DNA from 3 places in the Alteromonas sp. MmMcT2-5 genome. Region 3 is predicted to be linked to each of the others. Evidence: predicted binding sites of a transcription regulator. Region 3 holds the regulator's gene; each other region holds the start of a gene.
What was found. Region 3 encodes LexA, which represses DNA repair genes until DNA is damaged. Its sites were predicted from a motif close to TACTGTATNNNNATACAGTA; they were not measured.
Positions count from the first base shown of each region.

Region 1: uvrD (DNA helicase II) is a predicted target of LexA. The motif match lies at 1,039-1,058, and genes of this name have one in related genera.
Region 2: MHN09_RS18530 (S24 family peptidase) is a predicted target of LexA. The motif match lies at 1,332-1,351, and genes of this name have one in related genera.

Region 1 covers NZ_JAKRFB010000005.1:73-2,349, reverse strand. The annotation lists gene uvrD (DNA helicase II) at 1-979, opposite strand, end outside; gene cysE (serine O-acetyltransferase) at 1,443-2,249, shown strand.
Region 2 covers NZ_JAKRFB010000062.1:3,574-5,850, forward strand. The annotation lists gene MHN09_RS18510 (EAL domain-containing protein) at 1-114, shown strand, start outside; gene MHN09_RS18515 (hypothetical protein) at 126-311, shown strand; gene MHN09_RS18520 (hypothetical protein) at 373-648, opposite strand; gene MHN09_RS18525 (transposase) at 657-1,196, opposite strand; gene MHN09_RS18530 (S24 family peptidase) at 1,362-1,769, shown strand; gene MHN09_RS18535 (Y-family DNA polymerase) at 1,769-2,277, shown strand, end outside.
Region 3 covers NZ_JAKRFB010000002.1:144,928-147,204, forward strand. The annotation lists gene MHN09_RS02635 (hypothetical protein) at 1-893, shown strand, start outside; gene lexA (transcriptional repressor LexA) at 1,006-1,632, shown strand; gene coxB (cytochrome c oxidase subunit II) at 2,215-2,277, shown strand, end outside.

The DNA of each region.
Region 1 (2,277 bases), on a different contig from region 3:
CGTTGAAACCCGCATATACAGAAATCAGCTCGCCTTGCGCGTCTTCCGTCCAAAGCTCTTTCCCTAAACGGCCCGTATTGTTGTCGATAACCGTGTTCGCCGCTTTAAGAATGTTTCCTGTAGAGCGGTAATTCTGCTCAAGGCGAATAGTAGTAGGCTCGTTGAAGTCTTTCAGGAAGTGCTGAATATTATCTACGTTTGCGCCGCGCCAGCCGTAAATAGACTGATCGTCGTCGCCAACAATCATAATGTTATTATTACCACCACTACACAGCATACGAAGCCATGCATATTGGATATTGTTGGTATCTTGGAATTCGTCTACCAACACTGCACGGAAACGACGTTGATAGTGGGCTAATACTTCTGGGTTTTTAGCCCATAATTCATGTGCGCGTAGCAACAGTTCAGCAAAATCTACCAAGCCTGAACGGTCACAAGCGTCTTGATATGCCGCATAGACTTCGCGCATGGTCTTTTGAATATGATCGCCGTGGGTTTCAATGTGCTGAGGGCGCAAGCCTTCGTCTTTGTTGCCATTTATGTACCACTGAATTTGACGAGGCGCCCAATGCTTTTCGTCCAGGTTCATGGCCTTCAGAATGCGGCGAATAAGTCGATATTGATCGTCCGAATCAATTATCTGAAAATTCTCAGGCAAGTTGGCTTCTGCATGGTGCGCACGTAGTAAGCGATGCGCAAGCCCGTGGAAGGTACCAATCCACATATTGTGCAGGCTGCGACCCATCAACGACTCTATTCGGCCGCGCATTTCTTTGGCTGCTTTATTGGTAAAGGTTACTGCCAAAATAGAAAAAGGGGCGATGTTTTCGACTTCCATTAACCACGCAATGCGATGCACTAATACGCGGGTTTTACCACTGCCCGCGCCAGCCAAAACTAGGGCGTTAGATAGTGGGGCTGCTACTGCTTCACGCTGTTTGTCGTTTAGCTCGTCTAGCAGTCGAGATACATCCATAGTGTGGTACCTGTTAGTTGATAGTGTTATACATTCAGCAGCGCGCTATTATGCCACCTGCCTGTTGATTTATACAGTCCAGTTTTTCCCAGTGAAGATAAACTTCAACGGCATTATACGTTCGTGTGCAATTATGATTTTAAGTATTAGTTAATGAAAGATACGAGCGCTCTGAACATTCTATTAAATTAATGGAAGCACTCAGTTAGACGCAGCGAGAGAGCAGAGTGCTTTAACGATGTATACATGTACGATACGGTTATTAGCTATAACGAATTAATTCGATAAATTGATCGAATTATGCGCTTGGTCGGTATCACATCGGTATTGCATCACATCAAACTCAGGTAAACTTTTACGCGTTCCCTTTTGTCAGCATAGATATGCACAGCAAGGAACAAGTTTAGATTGCTTACCCAATTTTCTGATAGAACACAGCATTTTTATAAAACGGGACTTGCTCATGACCGCACTTACTACGCCCATCGATTTTTGGTCTACGCTGAAACAAGAAGCGCAAGTTGTTGCTGAAAAAGAGCCTTTGCTGTCTAGCTATGTGCATGCCAGTGTTCTTGCACATCACAACTTTGAATCGTCGCTAAGCTTTATTCTGTCGAACAAAATGGCAGACGACGTCATGCCTGCGCTCGCCATTCGTGAAGTTTTCGATGAAGCTTACTTACTTGAGCCTGGCATCAGCGAAGCGGCTATTGCTGACATTCTAGCGATTAAGGCGCGGGATGCGGCGGTCAACGATTACCTCACTCCCTTACTTCACTTTAAAGGTTTTCATGCTGTGCAAGTACATCGCATGGCGCATTACCTTTGGGTTCATGGGCGTCATCAGCTTGCTTTATTCTTACAAAGCCGCAACTCGGCAAGCTTTGGTGTAGATATCCACCCTGCTGCGCGTATTGGTAAAGGCGTCATGTTTGACCACGCAACTGGCATTGTAGTGGGCGAAACTGCAGTAGTTGAAGACAACGTATCTATTTTGCAGAGCGTTACATTAGGTGGTACCGGTAACGAGTCGGGCGACCGTCACCCTAAAATTCGCCAAGGCGTGTTAATCGGCGCTGGCGCCAAGATCCTTGGAAATATTGAGATAGGTGAAGGCTCAAAAGTAGGCGCAGGTAGCGTTGTACTTAATAGTGTTCCAGCTCACGTTACTGTGGTGGGTGTTCCAGCTAAAGTGGTTGGGAGACCGGTTTGTCAAAGCCCATGTGAATCCATGCGCCAAAACGTACTAGAAGATAACTCCCACGTATAAAATTGGGGTCAGAGTCTGAGGTATCCCC
Region 2 (2,277 bases), on a different contig from region 3:
GTTATTGTCGAAGGAGTGGACTGTTTTGAAAAATATGTATTTTGCAAGGAACTAGACTTGCTAATGCAAGGCTATTTCTTTAGAGAGCAAAAGCAGAAAAAACTTGTTAGGTGAGGCTTTAACATATGCGATGTGCGAATGAAATTAGAGAGTATGTAGAAGGCAATAAGTACCTTACTGATCAAGAGTTGCGTAAGCTTCTTTCTAGATATTTAGACGGGCAATGTATGGTTTCAGCTAATGTATTATCAACGGCAGAGATCGAGTTTATTCAAAGCATGTATCTAGATAGCGGGTCTGATGAGCGTTAAACATATATTTCTTACAATATAGTATTTGTTAAGTAAGCGATCAATATGGACCGTAAGCAGTCTAATTCAGGTCGTTGACAGGTTTCACCAATCCAGCGGCCACCTTGTACTGACGTAGTTTATCTTCAGATGCCACGATAATGGTTTTGCGGTTAAGTTTTAGGGCAATCCCGAAGATTGTCCCATCAGGCCCTTCGATAGTCACTTTCATACCGGGTCGAATACGCGCAATAGCTTCTCGCTCTTGTTGGGCGCGTATTTGGTCAATGCGTTGACAGACCATGTCATTGAGCTGGTACAGCTGTTCCAGAGTGAGGTCGTTGATGTTGATGTTCATGTTCGCGCTTAATTTCGGTGTTGTTGTACATCGGATGTGAGTGGCGTATCGGCAAGCTTATCTTTCCACACTCTGGGGGTGAGGTCTAGAACGTCTTTGGCCGGATGCAGTGCTACACGCTGCAATACATCCACGAGGTAGTGGTAGGGATTGATGCCTTGCAGGCGGCAAGTCACCATCAGGCTTTGCAGTATGCCCAGTTGTTCAGCCCCGAGTTCAGACCAACAGAACAAGTAGTTTTTTCTCCCCATGGGGATTACCCGCAATGCCCGCTCAAGATGATTGGTATCCATGGGTAAAGCAGGATTGCTCAGGAACACCTTGAGTTGGCTTTTTCGTTCATGCGCATAATGGAGTGCCTTGGCGAAGGGAGACTTGGGGAGTAAATCAGTGCGCTGTCGTTGTTGATAAACCCACCGGAAAAAGTCAGTAACGAGTGGCTCACTGTGTTGTTGCCGGTAGGCATAGATATCGGCCAGGTTTAATTGTTTATACCTGATGTGTTTTCCATGCTCGTATTTTCCATATTTTCTTCCTTTCCAAAGCATGTATACCATAAACTAATGTGTTAATTTTTATGTTTTAACCGACAAAATGTAGCGCTCACAAGGTATTACTTAGATCATTTTTCACATGAAATAAACGAATGTAATTTGACGGCTATCATCGATTGAAAATACAATAACTGTACATTTATACAGTTATATGGTTTTATGAAGGTTATCCCAGTAAAAGCGCAAGCAGGGTTAGTAGGATTTGAAAGCCCTGCTGCTGAATACATTGAAATGGAATTGAGTTTAGACGAGCTACTTATCGACAAACCCTCTGCCACATGGGTAGGCGTAGCGCAGGGGAATTCAATGGAACTGGATGGCATTTTTGATGGCGACATTCTTATTATCTCAAGAGCGCAACAAGTGAAGCATATGTCCATCATCGTGGCTGTGTTAAATGGAGTGTTTTGCTGCAAGAAAATTGATATGGAGCGAAGGGCCCTTATTTCGTCTCAGATTGGTGCCAAACCCTATTTCATCAAAGAAGGGGATGACTTCTCACTCGAGGGCGTGGTGACCCGTTCGGTTAGGATCCACACGCCTCTCAATAAGAAAATAGGGGCATGATGTACTTTCTCTGCGATGCGTCTGGCTTTTACAGTAGTGCTGAAAAGGTTATGCGACCTGATCTTAGAAATAAGCCCGTCGTCACCCTTAGCAATAACGACGGTTGCATTGTCGCAGTTTGCCCTATTGCCAAAAAGCTTGGCATTAAGAAATTTGTTCCATACTTCCAAGTTAAGGAACTGATTAAAAAGCATGGCGTAGTAGTGACCAGTTCTAATTACGAACTTTATCACTCGCTTAGTACCAAGATGATGGATACTATCAGCCAATTCGCTGATGATATTTATGTTTATTCCATAGATGAACTGTTTGCCCGCTTTGATACGCGCCTTTCCCATGACAGTTGGCTTGATTTAGGAAGAGATATCAGGCGTACAGTATGGAAAGAGGTTCGCTTACCAGTTGGGGCAGGCGGGGGGATAACTCCCACACTTGCTAAAGCAGCCAGTCATGCCGCAAAGCGCCTACCTGGCTACAATGGTGTCGCTGTCATAGACAGCGAGCTAGA
Region 3 (2,277 bases):
AATCATCTATTCAGATTTTATCGGTAGATAAAGAGGATAACTTTGCGATAAGTGCTGAGGTTGGCGAAGATGTCTATAACTATAGCAAACCGGTCGTTACAGACTACAACAATGACGGTGTGGGTGAGTTACTAATAGGGGCACTGGATTATAGTTCGTCGTTTAATGTCGTGAGACTTACAGATAACGCTATTCAGTGGACACTGAACAATAATCAGAATAGTGAAATTTCGTTTATTGAAGCCATTGACGTAAATAACGATAGTTACGCCGATGCAGTTATTATTGAGAACAATCGACTTAAAGCGTTTGATATCGAGAATCAGGTGCTTATCGACTCAATCATTAACGATTTTTCAATTAATGCGCTTGCTGCCTCTGAAAAAGACGGTGTGCATTATTTTGCTGTTGGGGGCTATAGTTCGCTCAAGCTCTATAAAATGCAGGATGGTGAATTTGTTGGATTGAATGAATTGGAAACCAATTGTGACCAATTGCTCACGGTAAATTTTGATAGTGATAGCGAACTTGAATTTGCGTGTTTAAATAGAAACTACAACACCATCAATGTTTATGACGTGGCGAGCGATGCATTAGAACTCAAAGACGCTATAGCACCGTCATTCTACCCTCAGTATATAGCGGCTGTTCCAACGACGTCGTCTAATCAGTCGATTCTCGCTATCTACCAGCCTAACGAGAATGACTATTCGTACAATTATTATGACAGCATCGCATATCGCGTGGTTGAGGTTGATAATAAAGGCAATGTGGTGTGGCAAAGCCCTGGACTTGGGCTCGATAATGTTGAAGGCATGCGCACACGTCAAAATAGTGATGGGGAGCTGGAGTTACAAATTAGTAACCCGAACATGGCTCTTCTCGTAAAATAAGAGGAAAGCACTTGTCGTAGGCTATTGCAGATCGCAAAAGACGCGGCAAGTGCTTGTTATTTAGTTTTAGGTGTATATACTTACAGGAACTGTATGAACAGACAGGTCTTTTATGCGCCCACTCACAGCTCGACAAACCGAAGTTTTAGAACTTATTAAAACAACCATGTTAGAAACGGGAATGCCGCCTACTCGTGCGGAAATAGCCCGTCAGCTTGGCTTTCGTTCTGCTAATGCAGCAGAGGAACATTTGAAAGCATTGGCGCGTAAAGGCGTGATTGAAATTTTGCCTGGTACGTCTCGTGGCATTAAGCTCAATATCCCTCTTGATAACGACGCACAAGAAGAAGAAGGCCTACCGTTAATTGGGCGTGTTGCAGCCGGTGAGCCGATCTTGGCGCAAGAGCATGTTGAATCGCACTACAAAGTCGATCCTGCACTGTTTCAACCCCATGCCGACTTTTTGCTACGCGTTAACGGTATGAGCATGAAAGACATTGGTATTTTAGACGGTGATCTTCTCGCTGTTCATCGCACCACTGATGTACACAACGGTCAGGTGGTTGTGGCGCGTGTAGATGAAGACGTCACCGTAAAGCGTCTAGAGAAACGCGGGCGTGAAGTATTGCTTCATGCTGAGAATGATGAGTTTGCACCAATAAAAGTCGATTTGGCGACTGAACATTTTGCGATAGAAGGTATTGCGGTGGGTGTGATCAGAAACGCTGACTGGATGTAGTATTTTAGCTTGTTTGTATAAAAGCGGCGCGTTAGCCGCTTTTTTTATGTCTTTTGTTCCTGTTTTTTTCTTCAATCTGCCAACTTAGGTTTTATCCTGCCCAGCAAACCTGTTGGTTTTCTGCGCGCTTATTTTTATCATTACTCACGTTATTCTTTCTATGAATGCTTCAAGTATTTTCCATTTTTTATTGTGAATTTTGTTTGAAATCGACATTGAGTCATCGATTACTTATTGATTTCTTAACTAGTTAGTCGAGCATTTACTTTAACCCCGTGTTCAAAATGCCTGTTTGATTCCAAGGGCATCCCACAGCAATCGCTTTCTCTTTTTTGCACTTGAAATCCCCGCGACCATTTTAGTAAATGATTAAAAATTAACCACTTCGTTAAATTTTTAATAGAAAAGACTAGACGGCACGACATTATTGCGCAATTCTTATACAGAGATTAACAAAATAATAACAATGGCTCTAAATTTGTTTTACAAGTTGAGGTTATGGGTCAATCGTTCGCAAACCATTTGGTAGGGCATCGCGCAAATTAATCAGCGTCTTTGACCACGCCATTACGGAGGTGCTGAGTGAAACAACTAACGACCGTTTTCGCAAAATGGTGTTCTAGTATACCAATTTTGCTTTTTTCC